Regions from separate parts of the Streptomyces sp. NPDC048185 genome, predicted to be linked through region 2. Evidence: predicted binding sites of a transcription regulator. Region 2 holds the regulator's gene; the other holds the start of a gene.
The links. The regulator HspR, encoded in region 2, represses chaperone genes until heat shock. The targets are predictions, from matches to a motif close to TTGAGNNNNNNNNNCTCAA.
Positions count from the first base shown of each region.

Region 1 (3,409 bases), on a different contig from region 2:
GCCTCCAGGTCGTCGGCCATGCGGTTGATCGTGACGGCCAGGTCGCCCAGCTCGTCGCGCCGGTTCTCGCGCACCCGGCGGGTGTAGTCGCCGTGCGAGATGGACCGGGCCACGGCGTTCATCTCGTCCAGCGGCGCGGTCAGCGAGTGCGCCACGAACTGCGTGATCAGCAGGGTGGCGATCATCGAGAAGACCGTGATGAAGCGCAGTTCCGTCTTGGTGTGCACGGCGATCACCGACAGGCCGGTGGTGATCAGCACCGACGTGACGACCAGCGCGCCCAGCTTGGTCTTGATCGAGAACGGGCGTACGCCGCCCCAGGGTTCCCCGGGGCTCCTCCGTGCGGCTTCCCGTCCGTCGCTCATGGCGTCGGCGTCTCCAGCGCGTAACCCACGCCGTGGACGGTGCGGATGCGCTCGGCCCCGATCTTGCGGCGCAGCGCCTTGATGTGGCTGTCGACGGTGCGGGTGCCGGAGGCGTCCGCCCAGTCCCAGACCTCGGCCAGCAGCTGCTCGCGGGAGAGCACCGCGCGCGGGGTGTTCGCCAGGCAGACCAGCAGGTCGAACTCGGTGGGCGTCAGGTGGACGTCCTCGCTGCGCACCCGCACCCGGCGCTGCGCGTGGTCGATCTCCAGCTCACCGAGGCGCAGGATGCCGCTGCGCGGCGTCGAGGCGGCCACGACGGCCCGCTCCACCCGGCGCAGCAGCACGTGCACGCGGGCGGCCAGCTCACGCATCGAGAACGGCTTGGTCATGTAGTCGTCGGCGCCCACGCCGAGCCCGACCAGCATGTCCGTCTCGTCGTCACGCGCGGTGAGCATCAGCACCGGAACCGGACGCTGGGCCTGCACACGTCGGCAGACCTCCAGGCCGTCGAAGCCGGGCAGCATGATGTCGAGGATCAGCAGATCGGGCTGCCAGGCCTCGGCCGTGTCGACGGCGGCCGGTCCGTCGCCCGCCGTCTGCACCAGGAAGCCCTCGGCGCGCAGGCGGGTCGCGATGGCGTCCACGATCGTCTGGTCGTCCTCGACCACGAGTACGCGGCGCTGTGCGCCCTGGGTGGCCGTCGCCGTGCCGTTGTGGGAGGTCTGTGTCTGCTCCATCGCCCGCCCCTGAGGTGTGCTTTCCGGAATCCGTGGGGTGATCCCATGACTGCGCTTGACGCTTGAATGATCTGCGCCAGGGCAGCAGCGTACGGGGAGGTGCCGCGCCTTTGCTATCCAGGCCCGATGCCGAGGTGGACGACGTCCGGAACGCCCCGGGCAACGGGGATCTCTTCGGTACGCACCTGCTGGAACCCGGCATTACGCAAGGTTTCTTCGAATTCCGGAGAGGGCTGTGCGGACCATACGGCAAGCACTCCGCCGGGCCTCAACACCCGTGCGCAGCCCGCCAGTCCGGACGGTGAGTACAGCCCGTCGTTGCCCTCGGTGACGGTCCAGTCGGGGCCGTTGTCGATGTCGAGGCAGAGCGCGTCGTACGTGGCGGAAGTCTCATTGACGTAGTCCACCAGATCCGCCTCGACGATCTCCGTGCGCGGATCGGCCAGCGCCCCGGCGGACAGCTCGGCCAGCGGTCCGGCGCGGTGCCAGTCGACGACGGCGCGCTCGCGTTCGACCACGGCGATCCGGCCCCAGCGGGGGTCGGCGGCCGCGTGGACCAGGGAGAAGCCGACGCCGAGCCCGCCGATGAGGACGTGCGGTGCCGCCCGGCCGTCGAGCGCCTCGGCCGCCGCGTCCACGAGCCGGCGCTCCGAGCGTCCGTCGGAGGTGTCCATCAGGAAGCAGCCGTTCGCGATGATCTGCAGCAGCGCCCCGTGCCGGCGCAGGACGACCTCGCCGTACGGGCCCTCGCGACGGTCCAGAACTTCCGGGGTGTCGTGGGTGCCGTAAGAGGTGATGGGCATCGGCCCATCCTGGCACTCCGGCAGGGGGAATGACCGGCGATACGGCCGCGCTGGTGAGGGGTGAGGGCGGCTCGTGGCCGACGGCGCACCTTGATCGCTCACAGCGAACAGCCCCGCGGGAACAATCATCGGTCCCCAAGCATTGAGTCGGCATAACTCAACTTGACTGCCGAAGGGGAGATCATGGCTGCTGAGTCCGCTGCCTTCACACCGCTCACCCTGCCCGTGCTGCCGCTCGACGACGAAGTGGTCCTGCCCGGCATGGTCGTCCCCCTGGACCTGAGCGACTCCGAGGTACGGGCCGCGGTGGAGGCCGCCCAGGCCGCCGCCAGGTCCGAGCCCGGCAAGCCCCGGGTCCTCCTCGTCCCGCGCATCGACGGCACCTACGCGAAGACCGGAGTCCTCGGCACGGTCGAACAGGTCGGCAGGCTGGCCGACGGCGACCCGGGCGCGCTGATCCGCGGCCGGGGCCGGGTGAGCATCGGCGCCGGCACCACCGGCCCCGGAGCCGCGCTGTGGGTCGAGGGCACCCGTATCGACGAGAGCGTGCCCGAACCGCTGCCCGGTCAGGTCGCCGAACTCGTCAAGGAGTACAAGGCGCTCGCCACCGCCTGGCTGCGCAAGCGCGGCGCGTGGCAGGTCGTCGACCGCGTCCAGGCCATCGACGACGTCTCCGCGCTCGCCGACAACTCCGGCTACTCGCCCTTCCTCACCACCGGGCAGAAGGTCGAGCTGCTGGAGACCACCGACCCGGTCGCCCGCCTGAAGCTCGCCACCCGGCAGCTGCGCGACCACCTCGCCGAGCAGGACGTGGCCGAGACCATCGCCAAGGACGTCCAGGAGGGCGTCGACAAGCAGCAGCGCGAGTTCCTGCTGCGCCGTCAGCTCGAAGCCGTCCGCAAGGAGCTGCGCGAGCTGGGCGGCGAGCAGGAGGGCGACGAGTCCGACGACTACCGCGCCCGCGTCGAGGCGGCCGACCTGCCCGAGAAGGTCCGCGAGGCCGCGCTGAAGGAGGTCGACAAGCTGGAGCGGTCCTCCGACCAGTCGCCCGAGGGCTCGTGGATCCGCACCTGGCTGGACACCGTCCTCGAACTGCCGTGGAACGAGCGCACGGAGGACGCCTACGACATCCAGGGCGCCCAGACCGTCCTGGACGCCGAGCACGCCGGGCTCCAGGACGTGAAGGAGCGCATCACCGAGTACCTGGCCGTGCGCAAGCGCCGCAGCGACCGCGGCCTCGGTGTCGTCGGCGGCCGGCGCGGCGGTGCGGTGCTGGCCCTGGTGGGGCCGCCCGGCGTCGGCAAGACGTCGCTCGGCGAGTCCGTCGCGCACGCCATGGGCCGCAAGTTCGTCCGCGTCGCCCTCGGCGGCGTCCGCGACGAGGCCGAGATCCGCGGCCACCGGCGCACGTACGTCGGCGCGCTGCCCGGCCGGATCGTGCGGGCGATCAAGGAGGCCGGGTCGATGAACCCGGTCGTGCTCCTCGACGAGATCGACAAGGTGG
Region 1 is NZ_JBIDAN010000010.1:160,422-163,830, reverse strand. It holds gene ACGF3H_RS27055 (ATP-binding protein) at 1-365, opposite strand, end outside; gene ACGF3H_RS27050 (response regulator transcription factor) at 362-1,102, opposite strand; gene ACGF3H_RS27045 (spermidine synthase) at 1,216-1,905, opposite strand; gene lon (endopeptidase La) at 2,089-3,409, shown strand, end outside.
Region 1: the regulator HspR is predicted to act here: its motif matches at 2,048-2,066, upstream of lon (endopeptidase La).

Region 2 (3,409 bases):
CGCCGTGCAGATGTCGGAGACCTTGTAGAAGCCGTCCGCCACGACGGTGTCCTCGATGTTGGCCTTCGTCAGGGCGACGACCGGCACCAGCTGCGCCGGAATGCCCTGGTTGCTGGGGCTGTCGACCTTGTCCCGGGTGAGCGCGTCGAACTGGATGTCCCTGCCCTGGACGCGCGCCACGACCATCTCCGCGGCGTTCTCGGCCTGCTGCGGGTAGGACTTGTAGACGCTCATGTACTGCTCGCCGGCGACGATCCGCTGGACCGCCGCCAGTTCCGCGTCCTGGCCGGTGATCGGTGGCAGGTCGGTGACGCCCGCGGCCTCCAGGGCCTTGATGATGCCGCCCGCCATGCCGTCGTTGGCGGAGTACACGCCGTCGATGTTGTCCTTGCCGACCGACTGGATCGCCTCGGCCATGTTCGCCTCGGCGTTCACCGGCTTCCAGTCCTTGGTGTCGAAGGACTGGGCGATCTTCACCTTGCCGTTCAGCTCGGACATCGCGCCGGTCTTGAACTGCTTGGCGTTCGGGTCGGTGGAGGAGCCGTTCATCATGACGATCTGGGCCGTGTCGTCCCGGTCGCCGAGCGCCTCGACGAGGGAGCGTCCCTGGACCTCGCCGACCAGCTCGTTGTCGAAGGAGATGTAGGCGTCGATCGGGCCTTCGGACAGCCGGTCGTAGGCGATGACCGGGATGCCGGCGTCCTTGGCCTGCTGCACGCTCGACGCGATGGTGTGCGAGTTCACCGCGTCCAGGACGATGGCGTCGACCTTGTCGTCGATCATCTTGCGCATCTGCGCGGCCTGCTTGGTCTCGTCCGCCCCGGCGTTGGCGTACTCGACCTTGCCCTGGTCACGGGTCAGGGAGGCGATCTTCTTCTCGAAGTACGGGTGGTCGAACTGCTCGTAGCGCGTGTTCTCCGTCTCCGGAAGCAGCAGGCCCACCGTGATGTCGTTGCCCTTGGACGGGCTCACGTCGTCACTGCTCCCCGAAGCGCCCAGCACACCGCAGCCGGCCAGCGAAACGGTCATCGTGGACGCTGCCACGGATATGGCGATACGACGGATGCAGGAGCTCACTTCTGGTGCCTTCCGGACGCGGGGGCCGCATTGCAACCCAGGTGACTGAAAAGCCAACGCGCCGACGCCCCCCACCGTCAAGCGGAACCACTTAACGAGATGACAACACCACGCTCCGCAGCCGACGTGGAGACGGAGCGGAATCGCCTCCCGACTCCCTTTACACGCCGTCCACGTGACGGGCACGCGAAGGGGCCCGGAGGTTCGGGCGAACCTCCGGGCCCCTTCGGGGGTATGGTCACGCGCCGTCAGTCCGGCGCCTGCTGCTGCCGCTTGGGCCGCCACACCACCAGCGCGCTGGTCTGCTGGACCTCCTGGTACGGCACCAGGTCCCGGCGGTACGAGGCGTGCACCGCCGCCTCCCGCTGGCGCATCGCCGTCGCCGCGCCGTCCAGCGCGTCGGACAGCTCCGCTATGCGGGACTGGAGCGCGGCGACCTGGTTCTCCAGTTCGATGATGCGCTTGATTCCGGCCAGGTTGATGCCCTCGTCCTGCGACAACTGCTGCACCTGGCGGAGCAGTTCGATGTCGCGGGCCGAGTAGCGCCGGCCGCGCCCGGCCGTGCGGTCGGGGGAGACCAGGCCGAGGCGGTCGTACTGGCGCAGGGTCTGCGGGTGCAGGCCGGACAGCTGGGCCGCCACCGAGATGACGTAGACCGGGGTGTCCTCGGTCAGTTCATACGGATTGCGTCGACGACCGTCCATTCCGTCAAGCTCCCTTCGCGGCCTGGAACAGCTCCGCCCGCGGATCCTCCTCCGCGGTCGCCTCGCGATACGCCTCGAGCGCGTCACGAGCCTTCCCCGTCAGGTCCTTGGGGACACTCACCTCGACGGTGACCAGGAGGTCGCCGCGGGTGCCGTCCTTGCGCACCGCGCCCTTGCCGCGGGCGCGCATGGTGCGGCCGTTGGGTGTGCCCGCCGGCAGCTTCAGCGTGACGGGGGGGCCGCCCAGGGTCGGGACGCGGACCTCGCCGCCGAGTGCCGCCTCGGCGTAGGTGACCGGGACGGTGACGGTGAGGTTGTCGCCCTTGCGGCCGAAGACGGGGTGGTCCTTGACGTGCACCACCACGTACAGGTCGCCCGCCGGGCCGCCCCGCTCGCCCGGTGCGCCCTTGCCGCGCAGCCGGATGCGCTGCCCGTCGGACACCCCGGCCGGGATGCGGACCTGCATGGTCCGCGAGGACTTGGCGCGGCCGGAGCCCTTGCAGACCTCGCAGGGGTTCTCCGCGATCAGGCCGCGGCCCTTGCAGTCCGGGCAGGGGTCGGTCAGGGAGAAGCCGCCGCCGGAGCCCCGGGCGACCTGCCCGGTGCCGACGCAGGTCGGGCACACGCGCGGTGTGCCGTTCTTGTCGCCGGTGCCCGAACAGGCCTTGCAGGGCTGCTGGCTGGACATGCGCAGCGGGACCGTCGAACCCTCGATGGCCTCCGTGAAGCTGAGGGTGACCTCGGACTCGACGTCCTGGCCGCGCCGCGGCTGGGTCCGCGTGCCGGTGCCCGGACCGGCACCGCCGGTGCGGTTGAACAGGCCCCCGAAGACGTCGCCGAGACCGCCGCCGAAGCCGCCGGCCCCGCCGCCGCCCTGGGCGCCGCCGCCGAAGAGGTCGCCCAGGTCGAAGTTGAAGGTGCCGCCGCCCGCGCCCGGCCCCGGGCGGAAGCCGCCGTTGCCGAAGAGCGCGCGGGCCTCGTCGTACTCCTTGCGCTTCTTGGCGTCACCGAGGACGTCGTTCGCCTCGGAGATCTCCTTGAAGCGCTCTTCCGCCTTGGTGTTGCCCTTGTTGGCGTCCGGGTGGAACTCGCGGGCGAGCTTCCGGTACGCCTTCTTGATCTCGGCCTCGGTGGCGTCCTTGGGGACGCCGAGGACCTTGTAGTAGTCCTTCTCGATGAAGTCCTTGGTGCTCATCCCCGACGTCCCTCCTCTCCTGCGTACGCGTACGTCGTGACGTCAGCCCTCCTCCGGGCCACCGTTCTCCTTGTCGTCGGCCGCCTCGGCCGGCTCCTCGGCCTTGACGGTCTGCGCACCCGGCTGCGGCTCGGCCACCGCCACCCGCGCGGGGCGGATGGTGCGCTCGCCGATCCGGTACCCCGGCTGCAGAATCGCCACGCAGGTCGTCTCGGTGACGTCCGGCGCGTACGAGTGCATCAGGGCCTCGTGGATCGTCGGGTCGAAGGGCTCGCCCTCCTTGCCGAACTGCTGGAGGCCCATCTTGGCCACGGTGGTCTCCAGCGACTCCGCGACGGACTTGAATCCGCCGACGAGTTCGCCGTGTTCCCGGGCGCGGCCGACGTCGTCGAGCACGGGGAGCAGCTCGGACAGGAGGTTCGCGATGGCGACC
Region 2 is NZ_JBIDAN010000003.1:467,656-471,064, reverse strand. It holds gene ACGF3H_RS12715 (substrate-binding domain-containing protein) at 1-1,077, opposite strand, end outside; gene ACGF3H_RS12710 (heat shock protein transcriptional repressor HspR) at 1,326-1,781, opposite strand; gene dnaJ (molecular chaperone DnaJ) at 1,786-2,976, opposite strand; gene grpE (nucleotide exchange factor GrpE) at 3,019-3,409, opposite strand, start outside.